DNA from 4 places in the Nocardioides aquaticus genome. Region 1 is predicted to be linked to each of the others. Evidence: riboswitches for the same ligand, from Rfam matches in the RefSeq annotation. Region 1 holds a riboswitch; each other region holds the start of a gene.
The links. A riboswitch is a leader RNA that binds a small molecule or an ion and turns the genes downstream of it on or off. The one in region 1 is predicted to bind cyclic di-AMP.
Positions count from the first base shown of each region.

Region 1 (5,458 bases):
CGCGCTGATGGTCCTCACCGGCCGCAACGACGGCACGCTGGCGCTGTGGGCGCTGGCCGAGGGCGCGCAGGACTACCTGGTCAAGGGCGAGCACGACGGGCCCCGGCTGGCCGACGCACTGCTGCGCGGGCTCCAGCGCAGCCGCGCCGAGAAGCTGACCAACGAGCTGCTGGTCGCGGCGCTGCGGCAGGAACGTCGGAGCGCGGAGCAGCTGCGCGAGCTCAACCGCGCCACCGACGAGTTCGTCGCGACGGTGAGCCACGAGCTGCGTACGCCCCTGGCCAGCATCTCCGGCTACGCCGAGGTGCTGCAGGACGAGGAGTCCTTGACCGAGTCCCAGCACGCCTGGGTGGACGCGATCGCGCGCAACGCCGGCCGACTGACCTCGCTCACCTACGACCTGCTGCTGCTCTCCGGGTTCAACAGCGGCGAGGTGCAGATGGAGGACGAGGAGGTCGACCTCCGCGACGTGGTGACCCAGGTCCGCGACATGGTCGGCACCCTCGCCGCCGGGCTGCGGCTCGACGTCTCCTTCGACCTGCCCGACACCCCGGTGCTCGTCCGCGGCGACACCGGGCAGCTCGAGCGGGTGGTGCTCAACCTGGCCGGCAACGCCATCAAGTTCAGCGAGGCCGGCGGCTCCGTCGTCTGCGGGGTCTCCGAGGACGACACGCACGCGGTGCTCGAGGTGACCGACACCGGGATGGGCATCCCCGAGGACGAGCTCGAGGCGCTGTTCACCCGCTTCTTCCGCGGGTCCTCCGCCCGCCGGCGCGCGATCCAGGGCACCGGGCTGGGGCTGCACATCGTGGCCACGATCGTGGACAACCACGGGGGGCGGGTGGGCGTACGGTCCGTCGTCGGCGAGGGCACCCGCTTCACCGTCCACCTGCCGCGCCTCGGGTGACCCGCGCGGGCCGCCGTCAGGACCGCAGCACCTTCTCCATCGCCTTGCCCCTGGCCAGCTCGTCGACGAGCTTGTCCAGGTAGCGGATCTTCTGCATCAGCGGGTCCTCGACGTCCTCGACCCGCACCCCGCAGACCACGCCGGTGACCTTGTCCACGTCCGGGTTGAGCGTGGCCTGGTCGAAGAAGTCCGCGAACGTCGTGCCGGCCTCGAGGTGGGCGGCCAGGGCGGCCTCGTCGAAGCCGGTGAGCCACGCGATGACCTGGTCGACCTCGGCCTGGGTGCGCCCCTTGCGCTCGGCCTTCGCGACGTAGTGCGGGTAGACCGAGGCGACGCTGGTGGTGAAGATGCGGTGCATCCTCGGCAGGTTAGCGGGCGGGGGCGGAGTCGTGGGTCGTCCGACGCGCTCCAGCGCGTCATCCGACCCACGACCCCCGTCCGGTGGCTACCTCAGGGCGTGGGCACCCGGAACGTCCCCGCCGGCAGGTCGCCGCTGCCGATGGTGTTGTCCTCGAGGTAGCGCGCGAGCCAGGGCGACTCGGCGCCCTGCGTGGCGACGTCGTCGGCGGTCGACTGGGTCGACAGCCGCACGGTCGCGTCCCTCACCGTCACGACCCGCCCGCTGGGCAGGGGGCGCCAGCTGCCGCCGGTGATGGTGCCGACGCCGATGGCCATCCGGTGGCCCTGCGCCAGCGTCCAGTCCATGCCCTTGAGGTCGAAGGCACGGCCCCGGGCACCCAGCTCGGCGACGTTCTCGTTGATCAGGGTGGCGGTCTGCGCCTCCGGGTCGACGTCCCACATCGTGACGTGGACCTGGCCCTCGCCCCGGGTCGTCAGCGTGACCCGCGGCGTCCCGGTGACCCGGGTCTCCTGGCGGACCGGTCGCGACCAGGTCTGGTACGACGTGGGGAGCAGGCCGGCCACAGACAGCTCGGCGTCGGCGCGCTCGGCGGCGGTGCCCAGCGAGCTGCGGACCTGCTGGTCGACGTCGCCGTCCCGGCGCTCCACGGTCGTCGGCGGGACCTGCAGCTCAGCCACCCGCCGGGCCTGGGCCGCGCTGAGGCCGGTGCCGGTGGCGTCGCCGCGGCGTACGGCCGCCTCGACCGGGCCGGCGTCGACGTACCGGCCGGAACCGATCGAGACGGCCCTCGTGGTGTCGGCGACCGGCCAGGTGCGCTGGGCGCGCCACTGACCGACGTTGTCCTGGATCGCGAACGCCGGGTCCTTCGCCGAGCGGATCCCCTTGAGGTGGCGGTCGTAGAAGCGGCCGACCTCGGCGAAGAACCCGGACCTGCCCTGGGACAGCTCTCCGGTGCGCGGGTCGACCTCGTTGCCGCGCACGTGCTCCCACGGCCCGAGCCAGCCGCGCGTCGGCCCGACGTGGTTGCGCAGGTACTGCTCCATCTGCTCGGGCTTGGTGTTGCTCTCGGTGAACCCCTGGGTCACGAACAGCGGCGTCCGCGCGCCCGTGGCCTTGGCGGCCTGGTTGCGCAGCGCCCAGTACGGGTCCCGCTGGCTGGTGTTGCTCACGTTGTCGCGCAGGTTGCGTGCCAGGCACTCGGGGTGCTGCTGCTCGTAGGCCGCGGCCTGGTTGTAGCGGTCGGTGTCACCGCTGGTGCCACCGAGGGAGGCGATCGAGTTGTAGGCCAGCGGGGTGCCGGTCTGGTTCCCGCGCGGGACGTCGTTCGAGTAGAGGTACGGGTACATGTTCCACAGCGGCTCCTGCGCCACCACGGCCTCGAGCCCCCGCGGGTCGAGGTCGGCGCCCCAGAGGCCGGTGACGGCGTCGTACGACTTGCCGTACATGCCGACCTTGCCGGTCGACCAGGGTCGCGAGGCCGACCAGCGCACGGCCTTGCGCACGTCGGCCTGCTCGCCGGCGCCCATCCAGTCCAGGCAGCCGGTGCTGGCGCCGAAGCCGCGGTTGTCGACGAGCACGACGGTGTAGCCGCGCTCCATCAACGAGGCGCCGTCGATCAGGTCGTCGAAGCGCGAGCTCGGCTGGACCTCGTCGGTCTCCTGGCCGGTCTGGCCGGCGTGGTTGAAGTAGGGACCGACCGACAGGATCACCGGGGTCTTCTCCGTGGGCGCCAGGCCCTCGGGCCGCAGCACGTCGGCGTGCAGCGTGACCGTGGTCGGCGACCCGGCCTGGGCGGCCCGGAAGTAGTGCTCGGTCCACGACGCCCCGACGGGCACGCCGGGGTTCTCGTCGTTCGTGACGCCGTCGGCGATCGAGCCGGCGGCGGGTGCAGCAGGTGCAGCAGCCGCGGGTGCGGCGGGTGCGGCGGAGGTCGGTGACGTCAGCGCGGACGCGCCGAGCGCGGCCGCGACCACCGAGGTCCGGATGAGGGCTCGCTTCATCAGTGTGGTGCCTTTCCCGAGAGCGCCGGCCCGTCGCGGGCCGGACGGGGCCAACGTACGTCGGGTCGGCGCCCCTGGGAACGGGTCGTGTGCCTGGGAACGGTCCAACAACCGTTCCCGGGCACACGACCCACCTGGCTCTCAGCCGGCCCTCACGCGTGGAGCTGGGCCGGTGCTCGCGCGGGTCGGCTCAGAAGCGGCCGTACGAGCGCGCGACGTCCCAGATCGGGGCGTACTGCACGGCGCCGCCGGTGCCCGGCGCCTCCCAGACCATGCCGTCGCCGGCGTAGATCGCGACGTGCGAGACCGAGCCGCCCGGGGAGTAGAACACCAGGTCGCCGGGCTGCAGGTTGCCGGCCGAGACCGGGGTGGCCGCGGCGGCCTGGGCCGACGAGGTGCGCGGGATGGTCTTGCCGACCTGCGCGAAGACGTAGCTGGTGAAGCCCGAGCAGTCGAAGCCGGACGGGGTGGCGCCGCCGTAGACGTACGGCACGCCGGCGTACTGGCTGGCCGCCTCGACGACGCCGGACGCGGCGCTGCTGGGCGCGGCGGACGGGGCCGGGGCCGAGGAGCCGCCCGACGACGAGCCGCCACCGGTCTGCAGGGTCTGGCCCGGGTAGATCATGGTCGGGCTGGACACGACGTCGCGGTTGGCGGCGTACAGGTTCTGCCACGACGTGCCCATGCTCTGCGCGATCGAGGACAGGGTGTCACCGGACTTGACGGTGTAGTCGGCGGCGCTGGCCGGGCTGGTGAGCGCGGGCCCGGCGGCCAGGCCGGCGGCCAGGGCGACGGTGGCCGCCGCGCGGCGGCCGTGGTGCGTGACCTCGGCGCGGTGCTTGCCGGGGCGCTGGGTGCTGCTGGTGCGAACGAGAGACATGTGTTCCTCCGGACGCCTACGAAGTGAGCTGACGGGTTCGGGCCTGGAGGTGCCCGGCCGCCGGTGGGCCCTGGTGGGGCCCGGTGGCGGCTTCACCCCGGTGGCACCGCGTCGCGGCGCCACGATGGTTCCTCCGCACCCGCCGTCGTGTCATTGCTGGCACTCCGACGCGGCGGGTCTCGGCGACGGCGGAGTGCGGCCCACCTGCTGGTGGGCCGCGGGAGAACGTAGGAGACGGCGGGGCTGGATCAAAACGGGCGCGCGGCCCGGATCCAGGGCATGTCTGCCCGTCGTCGGGGCGGATCGGGCGCAGGGAGTGCCTTGTGCACCTGTGCGGTCCAGACCTGTGTGTTAGATCACGTCGGTCGCGCCACCCGTGCCCCCGAGAGGCGATCGGACTGTCCGCCCTGCCGCTGATCGAACACATGTTCTACCGTGGGTCCATGCCCGTCCTTCCCCGCGCCCAGCACGTCTGGGTGTCGCTCACGGGCGTGTGGGCCGACGACCGGGTGCCGGGGCTGCTGCTGTCGTGGCGGTCGACACCGCAGGGCTGGGAGGGCTGGGTGATCTCCGCCCAGGCGGGCGTCGGGGCGCGGGGGACGGGCCGTACGTGCGGCAGAGCTGGCTGCCGGCCACCGCGATCCGGCCTCTCGGACCCCTCCCCCAGGCGCCGCCGCACCGACCTCCGGGGCCGCGCGGAGCACCGTAGCGGACTGTTGGCGAACGTTTATTCTACTGTTGCTCTGTCGTGGGTGGATAACCCCGTTTCAGCAGCACTGATGTCGGCGGCGAGTGCTTGAGTAGACCCCATGACCACCACCACCGACAGCGACCTAGGTTGGGACACCGACCTGGGGTGTGAGGGACCGTGGGTGCCGGCTCCGGCGCCGGTACGTCCCGGGGTCCGTGTCACCGGTGCCCTGCTCGACGCCCGGGGTGCGGTGTCTGCGGCAGCCGGGGTCTCGACCACGGCGTTGTCGAACACAGACCTGACCACCGCCGCCCACGAGATCACCGCCCTGGAGTCGCAGGTCGCGGCCTACAAGCTCGCCGTCCTCGCCGAGGCGCGCGACCGCGGCCAGCAAGGCCCCGTGGGCGATGAGGCAGACCCCGACCCCGCGGCGTGGTTGGCGAAGCTGACCGGCGACCCCACCGAGGTCCTGCGCGGCGGACTCTGGATCGCCCGCCTGCTCCAGACCAAGTACCACCACACCCGCCGTGCGCTGGAGGCCGGAACCCTGCGTCTCTCGCAGGCCAAGGTCCTCGTCCGTGCCGCAGAGCGCGCCCCCAGGGCCCTGACGGCCGAGCAG
Region 1 covers NZ_CP075371.1:2,962,378-2,967,835, forward strand. The annotation lists gene ENKNEFLB_RS14375 (sensor histidine kinase) at 1-907, shown strand, start outside; gene ENKNEFLB_RS14380 (DUF2200 domain-containing protein) at 924-1,265, opposite strand; gene ENKNEFLB_RS14385 (CocE/NonD family hydrolase) at 1,358-3,268, opposite strand; gene ENKNEFLB_RS14390 (C40 family peptidase) at 3,459-4,148, opposite strand; cyclic di-AMP (ydaO/yuaA leader) riboswitch at 4,147-4,343, opposite strand; gene ENKNEFLB_RS14395 (HNH endonuclease signature motif containing protein) at 4,958-5,458, shown strand, end outside.

Region 2 (5,458 bases), 1.2 Mb from region 1:
GGTTCAGCCTGATGGTTCTCGGACCTCCTGAGTCACCCTGGCGCGCGAATCAGAACCGGCCGTAGGAGCGGGCGACATCCCAGACGGGCGCGTACCGGACCGAGGTGCCCGTGCTCGCGGCTTCCCACACCATGCCGTCGCCGGCGTAGATCGCCACATGCGAGACCGAGCCGCCCGGCGAGTAGAAGATCAGGTCGCCGGGGCGCAGGTCGTCGCCCGAGATCGGGGTCGCAGCGGCCGCCTGCTCCGAGGAGGTGCGCGGGATTGTCTTGCCGGCCTGCGCGAAGGCAAAACTGGTAAAACCCGAGCAGTCAAAACCCGACGGCGTGGAGCCGCCGTAGACGTACGGGATACCCTCCAGCTGGCTGGCCTCGTTCAGTAGCTGCTGCTCGAAGGATCCGGCCGCCTGGTCGGTCCACCCGCCTCCGCCACCGGTTGAGGTGGGAGCTACCTGGCCGGCGGACCCGCCACCGCCGGTCTTTAGGCTCTGACCGGGGTAGATCGAAGTGGGGCTGGAGATGACGTCGCGATTGGCGCTGTAGAGATCGCGCCATGTGCTGCCGACCTCCTGCGCGATCGAGCTGAGCGTGTCGCCGGACTGCACGGTGTACGAAGGGTGCGCGCTTGCCGGGTTAGTTAGGGCAGGCACGGCCACTAGGCCGGCGGCGAGAGTGGCGGTGGCCAGCGCACGCCGGCCACCGCGCCGCTGGGCCTCGGCACGGTGCTTGCCTGCGTCCGTGCCGGTCGCTGAGATGGTGCCGGCCGCTCCGCGGGAGCCTCGGTGGCGGCTGCCCGGCTGTCGATCGGCGGTGATGGTGGACATGGGTGCAGAAGACATGGATCCTCCGGACGCCTACGAAGTTAGCTGTCGGGTTCGGGCCTGGAGGTGCCCGGCCGCTATTCGCGGCTTCACCCCGAGGCGCCCGTGTTGCAGGGCAGGGCGCCAGTGGTGGTTTCTCCGTACCCGCCGTCATGGACTGAGATCGGGCACCACCCGGCGCGGCGGGTCTAGACGACGCCAGAGGTGCAACCCACCAGACGGCAAGTCCTATGGAGGGTAGGAGATAAGGCCTGCTTGCACAAACACCCGGCGACGCACAGGACGGTCCTGAAGGCGGCGACCATGACGCATGTCACACGCGACTGAGCCTCACGGCCATCTTGTGTTGACTCGTGCACCGGCGATCGGCACGTCGGGATGGTTCGCACACCGCCTCGACGAGGCGGACATGCGAGGGCGGACCGCCGCGAGGGCAGCGGCGGTCCGCCTCACCGGTGGTGCCGGGTCAGGAGGCGAGTAGGTCCTCCATGGTCTGGATCTCGCCGGCCTGCGACTCTGCGATCTCCTCAGCGAGGTCGATGGCGGGCTTGTACTGGCCCTGCTCGGTCTCGGCTTCAGCCATGTCGATCGCGCCGCTGTGGTGCTCGATCATCATCTCTAGCCACATCGTCTGGAAGTCGCCGTCGGGGGCGTCTTCGAGTGCGGTCATGTCGGCGGCGCTCATCATGCCGGGCATGTCCATCTCGGCCGCGTCCATGCCTTCCATCGCATCACCGGTGTCGGGGACCGTCTCGTCCCAGTCGGTGAGCCAGCCCGTGAAGGTCTCGATCTCGGGGGCCTGGGCGGCCCTGATGTCGTCCGCCAGCTGCTGAACCTCGGGGTCCAGGTCACGGCCCTGGGTGAGGTCGACCATCGTGAGGGCCTGGGCGTGGTGCTGGAGCATCTCGGAGGCGAACGCGACGTCGGCGTCGTTGTGCTCGGTGGTGGACACCTGAGCACTCGTGTCACCACCGTCGGCGTCGTTGCCGCAGGCGGCGGCGGTCAGGGCGAGGGTGAGGCCGAGTGCGGTCGCGCTGATGGCGCGGGTCGTGCGGTTGCTAGGCATGAGGGTTCTCCTGAAGGTGGGTGTGGTCGGTCGACTGCGCGCCGCGCACCCGCATTGCGGGGGCGGCGGGGCTGCCGATCAGCACCTGATGACGGAGAACTCCCAGACCGGTGGCGGGCCGGTCCCCAGGCGGGAGGTGACCCACCTCGTCGTGCTCGTGGTGGCGGTGGGGAGGAGCGCCCAGAACCGTGGGGTGCGCCGTGTGCCGAGGGTGAGGAGCAGGAGTGCTGCGGCGGTAGCGGCGAGCATGGCGGCGCAGAGCATGACCATGCCGCCCATGTCGTGTCCGCCATCTTCACCAGACCCGGCAGCAGCCGGGTCGGTGACTGCGGTGAGGTTCCTGCCGGCCGGGGCCCCATCGGCTGGCTCGGAGGTGGCACCACCGGTGTCGCCGCTCATCGCAGCGTGGTCCATGTCGCTCATGACGCCGTGGGTGGACAGGGCGTGCATCCCGAGGATGCCGAGCACGAGGGACACGACCACCGCAGCAAGCAGGCCGGGCACGGCCCTGCTCCTGCTGGTGGTCGGTCGCACGGTGCTCACTCTCCTGATCGTACGTTCGCTGGTGCTAGGTGTTCGGTGCGCTCAGCCGAGGCGGTGGGTCCGAAGGCGCAACGCGTTGGTGATCACGCTCACCGAAGACAGGGCCATCGCGGCCGCGGCGATCATCGGCGACAGCAGGACCCCAAACACGGGGTAAAGGACTCCGGCGGCGATCGGGATCCCCGCCACATTGTAGGCGAACGCGAAGACCAGGTTCTGGCGGATGTTCGACATCGTCGCCGCCGAGAGCTGGCGGGCTCGGACGATGCCACCCAGGTCGCCGTTGAGCAGCGTCACCCCGGCGGACTCGATCGCCACATCGGTGCCGGTGCCCATCGCGAGCCCGACGTCGGCCGCGGCAAGCGCGGGGGCGTCGTTCACACCGTCGCCCGCCATCGCCACCACGCGGCCTTCGCTGCGCAGGCGCTGGACGACGTCGGCCTTGTGGTCGGGCATGACCTCGGCCTCGACCCGGTCGATGCCCAGGGACCGGGCGACAGCCTCGGCGGTGACCCGGTTGTCACCGGTGAGCATCACGACCTCGATGCCCTCCGCGCCCAGTGCCCTGACGGCTTCGGCGCTGGTCGCCTTGACGGGGTCGGCGATCGCCACGATGCCCGCCACGACGGAGTCGATGCCGACGAAGACGACCGTCGCCCCATCGCCACGGAGCCGGTCCGCCTCCACCAGGAGACCCGTCGGGTCGAGGTTGCGGGCGGTCATGAAGTCGGCGCTGCCCAAGGCCACCGTGTGTCCCTCCACGGTTCCGACTACTCCGCGTCCAGCGGGTGCGTCGAAGTCGGTGGCCTCACCGATGGTGATGCCCCGGTCGAGGGCTGCGTTGACGATGGCCTGGGCCAGCGGGTGCTCCGAGACGCGTTCGACGGCGGCAGAGAGCCGCAGGAGGTCATCGTCCGAGAACCTTGTGCCGCCCGGGTGGCTGTTGTCGGCGTGACCGATGTGGGTGACCGAGGGCTTGCCCTCGGTCAGGGTGCCGGTCTTGTCGACCACGAGGGTGTCGACCTTCTCCATCCGCTCCAACGACTCGGCGTTCTTGATCAGCACACCCATCTGCGCGCCACGTCCGACACCGACCATGATCGAGACCGGCGTCGCCAGCCCCAGGGCACAGGGGCAGGCGATGATCAGGACCGCGACCGCGACGACGAGCGCGTGCGCCAGTCGCGGGTCGGGGCCCACCAGCGCCCACACCGCGAAGGCGACCAGCGCGATCACGATCACGGCGGGCACGAACACCGCGGCGACCCGGTCGGCCATCCGCTGGATCGGGGCGCGGGAACGTTGAGCGTCGGCGACCATCGCCACGATCCGGGCCAGCATGGTGTCGCGGCCGACCTTCTCGGCGACCATCACCAGGGCCCCGCTCTGGTTGATGGTCCCCCCGATGACCGGGTCGCCGGTGGTCTTGGTGACCGGCATCGACTCCCCCGTCACCAGGGACTCATCCACGGCCGAGCGGCCCTCGGTAACGGCACCGTCCACGGGGACCTTCTCGCCCGGGCGGACCCGCAGCCGGTCCCCGATCTGGACCTCGTCGAGGGCGACCTCCTCCTCGGTGCCGTCCACCCCGAGGCGTCGGGCGGTCTTCGGGCTGAGGTCGAGCAGTGCCTTGATCGCACCCGAGGTCTGCTCGCGGGCGCGGAGCTCGAGGACCTGGCCCAGCAGGACCAGGGTGGTGATCACCGCAGCAGCCTCGAAGTAGACCGCGACCACCCCGTCCATCCGGAACGCCTCCGGGAACAACCCCGGTGCGAGGGTCGCGACGATGCTGAAGAGCCAGGCGACGCCGGTGCCCATCGCGATGAGGGTGAACATGTTCAGGTTCCGGGTGCGGACCGAGGCCCAGCCCCGGACGAAGAACGGCGCCCCCGCCCAGAGCACCACCGGCGTGGCCAGGACCAGCTGCGCCCACACCGAGACCTGGGCGTCGATCAGGTCGCGCAGGGCCGGGACCAGGTCGCGGCCCATGCTGAGGATGACGACCGGGATCGACAGCGCGACAGCGACCCAGAACCGTCGGGTCATGTCGACCAGCTCCGCGTTCGGACCCGTCTCAGCAGTCACCAGGACCGGTTCCAGGGCCATCCCACAGATGGGGCACGACCCGGGACCGTCCTGCCGGATCTCAGGGTGCATCGGGCACGTGTACTCCGCAACCTCCCCCACCGGCACCGGCCCGCCGCTCCCGGAGGTTCCTGGGGAGTGGTCGTGCGCGGTGTAGCGGTTTGGGTCAGCCTCGAACTTCGCGGCGCACCCCGCAGAGCAGAAGAAGAACGTCTCTCCGTCGTGCATGGCGGTGTGCCCGCTGGTGGCGGGGTCGACGTCCATGCCACACACCGGGTCCTTCGTAGTCACTGGTGTGTGCGCATCGCGGTGGATCGGGTGACTGAACATAGTTCGAAGGTACCCCCTAGGGGTATAGGTTTAAACAGTGGCCGCCCACGCCCGGGCTCACGGCCGTTGGCATCGAGTCTCTGGAAACCTGCCTCTGGCGCACAGAGGCCGAAGCCCTGCCGGCGCGGGTCCTCTCGGGCGGTCCCTCAGACACCGAGAGTTCTGACATCACCTCAGAGCCCGCCTGGAGCCGGCGTGGAACGAAGTCGACCGCAGCGGTTGGAGTACCGACCTGAGCGGTGCCCGCAGCCGATGAGGCAGGCCGCAGGTCCCCCCGGTCCGGGGACGAGGGCCGTACCGACCGGGCGACAGCGCGGGGCACTGTCAAACGATGACCCCCATCGTCCCCGCCGGCTCCGTCGTCATTGCCTACGACAGCAGCGGACGCTCCGCCGAGGCCCTCGCCTGGGGCCTCGAGCAGGCCGTGCTCGAGCGGCGTCCCGTCGATGTCGTGCGCCTGCTCAACGTCGCCGAGGTGCAGTCCGCTGCCTGGATCGCGAGCTCAGGAGCGGGAGGCCCGGTGCTGGACGTGCTGCGCGAGGGGGCGGTGGCCGACCTCGCCGCGGTCGTCGGCCTGGCCCGTCTCCAGCACCCTGATCTGCGGGTGGACGGTC
Region 2 covers NZ_CP075371.1:1,784,463-1,789,920, reverse strand. The annotation lists gene ENKNEFLB_RS08610 (LysM peptidoglycan-binding domain-containing C40 family peptidase) at 50-823, opposite strand; cyclic di-AMP (ydaO/yuaA leader) riboswitch at 835-1,000, opposite strand; gene ENKNEFLB_RS08605 (DUF305 domain-containing protein) at 1,287-1,886, opposite strand; gene ENKNEFLB_RS08600 (DUF6153 family protein) at 1,965-2,429, opposite strand; gene ENKNEFLB_RS08595 (heavy metal translocating P-type ATPase) at 2,472-4,844, opposite strand; gene ENKNEFLB_RS08590 (universal stress protein) at 5,176-5,458, shown strand, end outside.
Region 2: linked by a shared signal. The riboswitch ahead of ENKNEFLB_RS08610 (LysM peptidoglycan-binding domain-containing C40 family peptidase) and the one ahead of ENKNEFLB_RS14390 (C40 family peptidase) in region 1 are both predicted to bind cyclic di-AMP.

Region 3 (5,458 bases), 600 kb from region 1:
TGCGGGTCGCGACGTAGGCGGTGGTCAGGAGACCCCAGTCCTCCCCCATCGGGTTCTCGGGACTGCCGCCGGCCGAGGTGTAGCCGTCGAGAGAGCTGAAGAGGTCGATACGGACGCGGGTCATGTCACGTGACCTCTCTTGCGGGCGGGCTCGGACGGAAGCCGGTCGGCTTGCCGTTCGGCCGGCGAGGTGACCAGCCGCAGCGCGGCCGACCATGGCCTCACGGTGGCGCCACGAGCGGACAGCCGTCAACCGCACCCCCGGCCGGGGGCCTTGACGGTCGCCGGCGTCCGACCTAATCTACAACCAAATGGTTGTACGACTCGAGCTCACCCACACCGAGGTGGACCGCATCTTCCGGGCCCTCGCCGACGCCACGCGCCGCGACATCCTGCGTCGCACGATGGCGGGGGGAGCATCGGTGTCCCAGCTGGCGGCCGCGTACGACATGTCCTTCGCGGCCGTCCAGAAGCACGTTGCCGTGCTGGAAGGAGCCCGTCTCGTGACCAAGCAACAACGTGGCCGCGAACGCATCATCCGCGGAGACCCCGAGGTGGTGCAGAAGGCGCAGGCCCTGCTGAACCGCTACGAGGAGATCTGGCGCTCTCGGATCGACCGACTCGACTCCCTGCTCGCCGAGGACTGAACCGACCTACCCGACCTGGAGACAGCCATGCCCATCACCTCGGTGAACCGAGACCCTGCGTCCCTGACCATGACCGTGGTCGCCGACTTCGCAGCCGACCTGCAGCGCCTCTGGCAGGTCTACGTCGACCCGCGTCAGCTGGAGCGCTTCTGGGGCCCGCCCGACTACCCCTCCACGTTCACCCGTCACGACGCCGCCCCCGGCGGACGCTCGACGTACCGGATGACCGGTCCGGACGGGCAGACCCACGGCGGCTACTGGGAATGGATCTCGGTCGATCCGCTCACGAGCTTCGAGGTCCGCGACGGCTTCGCCTCGCCTGACGGCGAGCCGAACCCCCAGATGCCCTCCATGCGGATGCACTTCCTCTTCGAGGAGCGCGGAACGGGGTCGCGGGTCACCACGACGACCTACTTCGCCACGCTCGAGGAGCTCGAGCAGCTCGTCGAGATGGGCATGGAGGAGGGGCTGCGGGCGGCGATGGGCCAGATGGACACGGTTCTCGCAGACCTGACGGCGTTCGCCGCCGGGGACGGCACGGTGTGCCAGATCCTGTCCGAGACGCAGGCACGCATCACTCGAGTCATCCACGGGCCGATCGAGACGGTGTGGCAGGCACACCACGACGCCGCACTGATGCGACGGTGGCTCCTCGGGCCGGACGGGTGGACGATGCCGGTCTGCGACGTCGCCACCACGGTCGGCGAGAAGTACCGCTACGAGTGGGAGCCGGCCGCCGGCACCGCCGGGGAGCGCTTCGGCTTCGAGGGCGAGCTCCTGGAGTCCGTCCGACCGTACCGAGCCGTGACCACCGAGCAGATGATCGGGATGCCGGGCGACGGCACCCTCAACGAGCTCACGCTCACCCCGGTCCCCGAGGGCACCCTGCTGGCGGTGGTCGTCACCTTCCCCGACGCTGCGACCCGGGACGCCATCCTGGCCACCGGGATGGTCGACGGCATGGAGACCAGCTACGCCCGGCTCGAGCGCGACGTCATCGGCTGACGCGAGGCGCTCGGCCGGCACCGGCAGGACGGCGGGGCGCCCGCAGCCCTGGCGCTCGGCCGCGGTCACACGTACGATGCCCGGGCTGCCGCCACCGGGCGGGGCGACAACTCGACACCAGCACGGTCACGCCGAATCCTGCCCGCCGCCGCTGATACTCACCACGGGCAGGAGCGGGGGACCCAGGTTCCACGCGGCCGCCGACACCCGTCCCGACGGGACGGCGGCCACTCGGGGCGAAGCCACTGCGGTGGCGGGGCACCTTTCTGCTCCAGCCCGACAGCTCACCTCGCAGGCGCGGGAAGGAACTGGCCACATGCCTGCGATCCACGCTGCCTCCACCGCCTCACGCCTGCTCGTCTCGGCCCTGGGCTCCGCCGCGCTCGCCGCCTCGCTGCTCACCGTGGCCGCGCCGGCCGCCGACGCCCACACCGGCCCGAACCGGTGGGAGTGCCTCGCCCACTACGAGTCCACCCACCGGTGGCAGGTGAACACGGGGAACGGGCACTACGGGGGCCTCCAGTTCTCGTTGTCGACCTGGCGCTACTACGGCGGCCCCAACTACTCGAAGAACGCCTACCCCCACAAGGCCACCCGGGCAGAGCAGATCAAGATCGCCAAGCGCGTCGCCTTCCGCGGGTGGGGGGACCGGAAGCCGCAGGGCGGTGCGTCGGCCTGGCCGAACACCTGGCCCCGCTGCTCCTGACCGCCGGGCCCGACCTGCTGGTCGGTGGGCGGCCTGCGAGCCGCCCTCCGACGAGGGTGCGGCCCCGATAGCGTCGGGAGGTGCCCAGCCGACGCCCCTCCCCCGCGCGTCGACGCGGCACGTCGTCCCGCCGCAGCGGCAAGCGTCCGCGACCGTTGCCGACCGCCGGGCCGGGCGAGCGGCTGTGGGTGCTCGACGTCCCTTACGGGACCCAGGTCGACGGTGCCGCCTGGCACCCGGCGGTCAGGTCGCACCTGTACGTCGGGCGTGACCTTCCTGCGCATCTCGCGCCGTACGCTCCCGGTCCGTACACGCTGGGTCGGTTCGTCGAGAACACGCTGAACCCGGAGAGCCCCACGCCGTCCCCCGCACCGACCGACGCGCTCGAGCCCCGGCGGATCCAGTTCGAGGCCGCCGACGCGATCGCGGCGCGCGCCGAGGCGGGCGGACGACAGTTCCTGCTGGCCGACGAGCCCGGCGTCGGCAAGACGATCTCCGCGGTCCTCGGGGCGACGGCGGTGGGCGACCTCCGCGGCGCGCGGCGGGTGCTGGTCGTCGCCGACCGGCCCGCCGCGATCACGATCGGCCACTGGTGCCGCACCATCGCAGCCCTGGGCGACGGCGGCCTCGAGTGGGTCGTGATCACCTGGGACCGCCTCGAGAAGGTCACCGACCACCCGTGGGACGTGATCATCGCCGACGAGGCCCACGCGCTGCGGCGGACCACGACGAAGCGGTGGAAGCACTGGGCGAGGATCTCGGGGCACGGGAAGCCCCACGACACGGCGCCGTTCGTCATCGCGACCACCGCGACGCCCGGACACACGCCGCTGGAGCTGCCGTACCTCGCTCCGGCCTACGCGCAGGTGCTCGACGAGCCGATGAAGGAGTGGACCTCGGCCGCGCACCCCGGGGCGACGTTCGCCAGCGCGCTCGATCGCCACGGCGTCGGCGTGGAGCAGCAGGGGCGCTCCGGCGCGACCTGGACCACCGACCCGGCGCGGCGCGCCGCGGACCTCAAGCTCGTCCGCGGCTGGCTCGCCGACGAGCGGCCCCCGGCGATGCTGCACCGCGCCGCGCCGTGGGGACCCGTGCCGATCTCCGGCATGCCGGTCGCGCTCACGCCGACCGAGCGGCGCGCGTACGAGGCCGAGTGGGGCGAGTTCTGCCGCGAGATGGACCTCGCGCGACGCGGTCGCAGCGTCTCGAAGGGGCGGGCCGCGCTGCTGCGCTTCCGGCAGAAGGCCGGACTGATCCGGGTCGAGTCGACCGTCGACTGGATCGCCCAGCAGGTCCAGGCCGAGCGGCAGGTGGCGTGCTCGGTCGAGTTCGTCGCGACCGCCGCCGACCCGATCGCCGACCGGCTGCGCGACGCCGGGATCGAGGTGGCCACGATCTACGGCCGCGACCGGTTCGACCCCGAGGCCGAGCGGCTCCGGTTCCAGACCGGGCAGGCGAAGGTCTGCGTGTTCACCACGGTCGCCTCGATCAGCCTGCACGCCGGCGAGACCCTCCCCGACGGTCACCAGGCGAGCACCGAGCCGCGGGTCGGCGTCTTCCACCAGGCCCGCTTCTCCGGCATCGCCGCGCGCCAGGTCACCGGCCGCACCCACCGCGACCACCAGGTCTCGCCGTGGCACATCGCCTACGCCGAGGGCACCGTCGAGGAGCAGGTCGGCAAGGTGATGGTGGAGCGGATCGCCGCCGCGTCCGACACGGTCGGCGGTGACACCGCCGGTCTCACCGACGTCGCCGAGCTGCTCGGGGTCGAGTGGCTGCCGGCCGCGGCCCTGACCGAGGACGACACCTGACCGAGGACGACACACCTGACCGGGTCGAGGCCCCCGGTCACCGGTCACGCCAGACGGGGTGAGGTGGTCTGCGAGGGTGGGCTGATGAGCGAGACGAGCATCCGCAGCCACCAGGAGTCCCTCACCGTCGAGGCGTCGGCCGAGACCCTCTACGACCTGGTCTCCGACATCACCCGGACCGGCGAGTGGAGCCCGGTCTGCACGTCCTGCTGGTGGGACGACGACGCCGAGGCGGGTCAGGTCGGCGCCTGGTTCACCGGCCGCAACGAGCTCCCGGACCGGACGTGGGAGACCCGGTCGACGGTGGTCGCGGCCGAGCGCGGGCGCGAGTTCGCCTGGGTCGTGGGCGGCAGCTACGTCCGCTGGGGCTTCACCTTCGACCCCGCCCCGACAAGCACCACGATCACCGAGTCGTGGGAGTTCCTGCCCGGCGGGATCGCCATGTTCGAGGAGAAGTTCGGCGACCGGGCGGAGGCCGAGATCGCCGACCGCACGCAGCAGGCCCTCCACGGCATCCCCGAGACGCTGGCCGCGATCAAGCGGATCGCCGAGTCGTCCACCGGCGCAGGACAGGGCACCCGGTCCTGACCTGAGTGCCCTGAGGGGTCGACCTGCCGGGGCCGGACAGCGCCTGCTCGACTCCCTCGACGATCCCCCGCAGCGGGTCTCAGCCGCTCACCACGTCCCGTCGCCGGTAGCCCCAGAGGCCGGCAGCGACGAGCCCGACCGCGACGACGACCAGGGAGACGAAGGGAAGGACCTCGAAGTCGTCGACGGGCACCGCGGCGAGGTGCCAGAACGGGGACACCGCCAGCACCGCGTCGGGGAGGCCGAGGAGCTGGCCGAGGATGACCTGCAGGGCAACGAGCGCGACCGCGGCCCAGGCCAGACCGGTCCAGGCGGGGAGCAGGCCGTAGAGGGCGACGGTGAGGGCGCCGACGACGAGGGTGCCGGGGAGGTAGGCCAGCTGACCGCCGACCTGGCCGACGACCTGGGTCCACTCGCCGCTGGCGATGCCGTAGCCGACGGCGAGGCCGAGACCCATGAGCACGGTCAGCACGGCGGTGGCGATCAGCGCGACGGCGGTCACGGCGGCCATCCAGGTGGTCCTGCCGACCGTGGTCGCGAGGACGGTCTCCGTACGGCCGGCCTCCTCCTCGGCGCGCAGGCGCAGCACCGAGGAGACCACGAACCCGCAGGAGATGACGGCCATGAAGAGGAAGATGTAGCCGAGGAAGGCGTCCACGAGCGCGTCCTCGGCCGCGCGGCCCGACGCGCCGACGACCTGG
Region 3 covers NZ_CP075371.1:2,366,542-2,371,999, reverse strand. The annotation lists gene ENKNEFLB_RS11460 (dihydrofolate reductase family protein) at 1-124, opposite strand, end outside; gene ENKNEFLB_RS11455 (ArsR/SmtB family transcription factor) at 312-647, shown strand; gene ENKNEFLB_RS11450 (SRPBCC family protein) at 675-1,652, shown strand; cyclic di-AMP (ydaO/yuaA leader) riboswitch at 1,772-1,962, shown strand; gene ENKNEFLB_RS22560 (transglycosylase family protein) at 1,969-2,358, shown strand; gene ENKNEFLB_RS11440 (DEAD/DEAH box helicase) at 2,439-4,169, shown strand; gene ENKNEFLB_RS11435 (SRPBCC family protein) at 4,254-4,757, shown strand; gene ENKNEFLB_RS11430 (ABC transporter permease) at 4,837-5,458, opposite strand, start outside.
Region 3: linked by a shared signal. The riboswitch ahead of ENKNEFLB_RS22560 (transglycosylase family protein) and the one ahead of ENKNEFLB_RS14390 (C40 family peptidase) in region 1 are both predicted to bind cyclic di-AMP.

Region 4 (5,458 bases), 1.4 Mb from region 1:
CGCTCGCCGCCGGGCAGACGACGACGGACCAGCAGGAGCAGCTGCGGGTCCTGCGCGAGCGGGTCACCGCGGTGGTGGCCGAGGTCCGTCAGGCGGTCCTGACCCTGCGCAGCAGCGTCGGACGCTCCCCCAGCCTCGGCGCCGCCCTCGCCACCGTCGCCCGGCACCTCTCGGAGGCGTCCGGCGTCGCGATCCAGGTCACCGCCGACGAGCACCCGACCAGGCTGCAGCCCGAGGTCGAGGCCGAGCTCTTCCGGATCGGCCAGGAGGCGATGAACAACGCCGTGAAGCACGCCCACGCCCGCAGCGTGGAGGTGCTCTGCCAGGTGCACGCCCCCGACGCCCGGATCGTGGTCACCGACGACGGCGTTGGCATGCAGCAGCCCCGCCCCGACTCCCACGGGCTCGCCATCATGCGCGAGCGCGCCAGCCTGGTCGGTGCGGAGCTGGCCATCGAGGAGGGCGAGGACGGTGGTGTCCGCGTGGCGGTCGGCGTCGGTCGACCGGCCGACGCCTGGCCCTCACCGCGCGCCGGGCGCCCCTCCGTCACGGCGGACGCGTGAGCACCTCCACCACGGTGCTCGTCGTCGACGACCACGCCCTCGTCCGCGAAGGCCTGTCGACCGTGCTGGACCTGCAGCCCGACCTGTCGGTCGTCGGCACCGCGGCCACGGTGACGGAGGCGCAGGCCGCCCACGACCAGCACTCACCCGACGTCGTCGTCACCGACCTCCAGCTGCCCGACGGCACCGGCCTCGACATCGTCCGCAGGTTGCGCGCCCGTCGCCCCGAGGTCGGGCTGGTCGTGGTGACCATGCACGCCGGGGACGAGCAGATCCTGGCGGCCATGCAGGCCGGCGCCTCCGGATTCGTCGGCAAGGACGCCCCCTCCTCCGAGGTCGTCGCGGCCGCCCGCCGCTCCGCGGTGTCACCCGGGTCGTTCGTGTGCGCCGGACTGGTGCAGGCGGTCGTCCGCCAACGGGCCTCACGCGAGCGGGCGCTCACCGAGCGCGAGCACGCGGTGCTGCTGCTCCTCGCGGAGGGGCTCGGCTCGGCCGGGATCGGCGAACGGCTGTTCCTCGCCGAGTCCACGGCCAAGTCCGACATCACCCGGATCTACCAGAAGCTCGGCGCCGCCAACCGGGCGCAGGCCCTGGTCACCGCGATGCGGTCGGGCCTCCTGTCGTCGGTGGACCCCTCGTCCCGATGATCTGGACCTAGTCCGAAAGGACTAGATCGGTGTGTCCGATCGACTCTCAGATCGCTCCCGGGGTCCGCCGAGAACTCGTGTGCGGGGCCACTCGACCCGCCTCGGACGTCCCCCCACACGAAGGAACCCCACATGATCGACAAGCTGATCGCCCTCCTCGCCCAGACCCGCCGCACCGCCGGTGAGCGCGGCGCCTCCGCCGTCGAGTACGGCCTGCTCGTGGCCGGCATCGCCGCGCTCGTCGTGGTCGCCGTCTTCGCGATCGGTCCCGTGGTCAGCGAGGCCTTTGAGGACACTTGCGACACGATCGAAACCGAGAGTGGCGCCGCCGCCACGGCGACGTGCTGAACTGACCTCATCTCGCCGCCCGACGGCCCCCGCTCCCACGGAGCGGGGGCCGTCGGCGTATCAGGACCCCTCAGCCCGCGAGCGCGTCCAACCGGTCCCGCCACGCCTCGGTGAGGTCGGCCTCGTCCCACCCGAAGTCCGCCCGCAGCGCCCGGCTCACCGACCCACCGCCGTCGACGGCGTCGTAGAGGTCCACCAGGGCCTCCTCGCCACCGCGGTCGGCCAGCACCAGGCAGGCCACCCAGGCCGCCTCGTACGTCGCGCCGAGGTGCGTGGCGCCGGTCGCGAACTCCGCCTGCCCCGGCAGCGTCCGCGGCAGGCCGTCCTCACGGACCTGCTCGACGACCTGGGCGGCCGTCGTCGACAGCGGCAGGTCGACGTCGCGCAACGCGACGTAGTCCGCGAACCCCTCCAGCAGCCACAGCGGCAGCGCGCCGCTGCTGGGCGCGCGGGTGGCGACGTGCACGGCCTCGTGGCTCATCACGACCTGGGCGCCCTGCGCCTGCAGCTGGCCGAAGACGTCGGGGTTGAGGAAGATGTGCACCGGCGAGCCGGTGGGTGCGCCGTCGACGGCGGCAGTCACCGCGGCGATCGCGCCGTACGTGCCGGGCTCGACGCCCAGGGCGGCGTCCAGACCGGCCTCCCCGGCCGGGACCTCCACGACGAGCCGGCCGTCCCAGCCGGTCAGCACCCGCTCGACGACGGCGACCGCGCGGTCGGCCCGGGCGTCGTACGCCTCCGCGTCGGGCCCGGTGGACGAGGCGGCCTGCACCACCAACGTGGTCGGTGACGAGGCGACCTCGACCGGGCCGGTGAGCCACACCGGGCTGCGCCCGGCGCCGGGCCCGCTGCCGTCCACCGGCGCGAGGGCCACCACCCGGGTGCCGTCCTCGTCGGTGACCAGGTCGACCGAGGTCTCGGTGGAGGCGACGTCGCGGTCGTAGCCGGCGAAGCGCCAGGCGACCTCCACCTCGGCCCGCCAGCGGCCGTCGGCGTCGACCGGCGAGGTCTCCTCGACGTAGCGGAGGTCGAAGTCGACGACATCGATCGCACGGGCGTTGGCCACGACGGCGTCCAGCCGCTCCTGGGCGGCCGGGTCGGCGCCGAGGCCGGCCAGCGGCCCCGGGTCCCGGCGCTGCACCGCGCGCTCGACCTGCTCGACCGCCCGGGCGGCCGCCGCGCCGTCGGCCACGACGGGCAGCCCGGTCCCGGGCTCGGCCGAGCCGGCGACGTACCGGTCGGGGGTCAGCGCGGCCCAGGCCACGGCCCCGGCGACCAGCAGCAGGAACAGCACGAGGCCGGCCCTCCACCATCGTGGACGACCGGCCTCGCGCCGAGGCGTGGCGTGCTCAGCCAGGGCGGACCGCACCGGAGAACGGCATCGAGAAGACCGGGGCGATGGCGACGCCGGTGCCCGGGTTGGCCGCGTGCACGATCTGGCCGTTGCCGATGTACATGCCGACGTGGCTGACCGGGCTGTAGTAGAACACCAGGTCGCCGGGCTGCAGGTCGGAGGACGACACCGACGGGCCGGAGCTCATCTGGGCGCCCGAGGAGTGCGGCAGGCCGACGCCGGCGGCGCCCCAGGCCATCATCGTCAGACCGGAGCAGTCGAACGCGTCGGGGCCGGCCGCGCCGTAGACGTAGGCGTCACCGACCTGCGACATCGCGTAGCTGACCGCGGCACCGGCCCCGCCGGAGGCGGGCACGCTCGCGGCGGGCTCCTCCTCGGCCTCGGGCTCGGCCTCGGGCGTGGTGGAGCGGGAGACGGTGGCCTGCGAGCGGGCGGCCTCGGCGGCCTGCGCGGCGGCGAGCCGCTCGCGCTCCTCGGCCTCGAGGTCGGCCAGCAGCGCCTCGGCCTCGTCGACCTTGGCGTCGATCGTGTCCTTCTCGGCCTTGAGCCGCTGCTCGACGACCTCGACCTCGGAGGCGCGGTCCTCGGTGGCGCCGGCGCGCAGGTCGAGAGCCTTCAGCTCGGTGGCGTAGTCGGTGAACATGCCCTGCTGGAGCTGGTAGAACGCCGACATGGTGCTCATCTGCGAGACGAACGCCTGCGGGTCGTCGCTGACGACGACCTGGCCCATGGCCGAGAGGTTGTCGCCCTGCATCTGCTGCAGGACGGTGTCGCGGACCTGCTCGCGCACGGCCTCCAGGCGACGGTCCTGACGCTGCTGGTCGGACGAGAGGGAGTCGAGGTCGTCGGTGAGCTCGTCGAGCTCCAGCCGGGCGTCGTTGTAGCGCTCGGAGGCGATCTCGGCCTCGTGGTAGAGGGTGTCGACGCGGGACTTCACCTCGTCCAGCGTCGGCTCGGCCGCGGCGGGCGAGGACGACACCAGGCTGACGCCGGCGACGAGGGTGAGTCCGGTGAGGACGCTGGCAAAACGATGACGACCGTGCTGCAAAGCGGGCGGTCTCCCTTGTAGTCGTGACGTCTACCAGGTGAGCTGACGGATTCGGGCTCGACTGTGCCCTACCCCCGCCCGGCCGCACGCGGCCGCGCCAGGGGATTCACCCCAGGTGCTTGGTTCCCCGGCTCGCTCCCCGACGGATCGGTTCGCAACTCGACGCGGTGCCCGCCGCTGACCCTGGTGGTCGACGTCCTCGGGCACCTGAGCGGCCACCCTAACCTCGGGCCCGCGACCGACCAAACGTGCGTCCACAGGCGTGACGTTGGTCCTGAGGGGCCGATTCGAGGAGCTGCCGGGGTCAGGCCGACTCGACCTCGGGACCGTCGACGGGCTGCACCAGGCGCAGTGGCGGCACCAGCCCGCCGGCGGCCAGCAGGTCGAGCGCGCGCCGCTCCTCGTCGTCGAAGGTGAGCTCGGGCGGCGGCCCGAGGAGCACCGTCACCACGCAGTCGTGGCAGGCCAGTCCGCGGACCACGCAGGAGTCGCAGTCGATTCTCGTCGTCATGGGACAGAACGTCGCACCCGCCGCCGACAGCCCTCGCGCACCGACCCCACGGACCGCGCGTCCTCCGCACCGCTGTCGGTGCCGCGACCTAGCGTCACGACCGTGACCACCGCTCCCCCGACCCCGTCCCCGCGCTGGGAGGTCCAGCGCAGCCTCGACGAGCTCGGCACGCCCCTGCGCGACGTCACCTTCTGCGTGGTCGACCTCGAGACCACCGGGGCCTCGGTGCGCGACGGGTGCGAGATCACCGAGATCGGCGCGGTCAAGGTCCGCGGAGGGGAGGTGCTCGGGGAGTTCCAGACCCTGGTCGCCCCCGAGGGCTCCATCCCCGCCTTCATCTCCGTGCTGACCGGGATCACCAACGGCATGGTCGTCGGCGCCCCGCGCATCGAGGCGGCGCTGCCGGCCTTCCTCGAGTTCGCTGCCGGCTGCGTCCTGGTGGCGCACAACGCCCCCTTCGACATCGGCTTCCTGCGCCACTTCGCCAGCGCCCAGGGTCGCGCCTGGCCCGAGGTCGAGATCGTCGACACCGCCCGGCTGGCGCGGCGCGTGATCACCCGCGACGACGCCCCGAACTGCAAGCTGTCCTCCCTGGCCCGGGCGTTCGGCTCCCCCACCACGCCCGACCACCGCGCGCTCTCCGACGCCCGCGCCACCGTCCACGTGCTGCACGCGCTGATGGAGCGCCTCGGCGGCGTCGGCGTGCACACCCTGGAGGAGCTGCAGACCTACACCTCCCGGGTCAGTGCCGCGACCCGCCGCAAGCGGCACCTCGCCGACGGCCTGCCCCACGCCCCCGGGGTCTACCTCTTCGAGGACGAGCGTGGCCGCGTGCTCTACGTCGGCACCTCCCGGGACCTGCGCACCCGCGTGCGCACCTACTTCACCGCCTCGGAGAAGCGGAGCCGGATGGGCGAGATGGTCGCGCTCGCCGCGCGGGTGCGGGGCATCGAGTGCGCCACCCCGCTCGAGGCCGAGGTCCGTGAG
Region 4 covers NZ_CP075371.1:1,550,768-1,556,225, reverse strand. The annotation lists gene ENKNEFLB_RS07550 (sensor histidine kinase) at 1-563, shown strand, start outside; gene ENKNEFLB_RS07545 (response regulator transcription factor) at 560-1,210, shown strand; gene ENKNEFLB_RS07540 (Flp family type IVb pilin) at 1,343-1,558, shown strand; gene ENKNEFLB_RS07535 (hypothetical protein) at 1,629-2,852, opposite strand; gene ENKNEFLB_RS07530 (C40 family peptidase) at 2,908-3,891, opposite strand; cyclic di-AMP (ydaO/yuaA leader) riboswitch at 3,974-4,120, opposite strand; gene ENKNEFLB_RS07525 (hypothetical protein) at 4,265-4,471, opposite strand; gene ENKNEFLB_RS07520 (DEDD exonuclease domain-containing protein) at 4,574-5,458, shown strand, end outside.
Region 4: linked by a shared signal. The riboswitch ahead of ENKNEFLB_RS07530 (C40 family peptidase) and the one ahead of ENKNEFLB_RS14390 (C40 family peptidase) in region 1 are both predicted to bind cyclic di-AMP.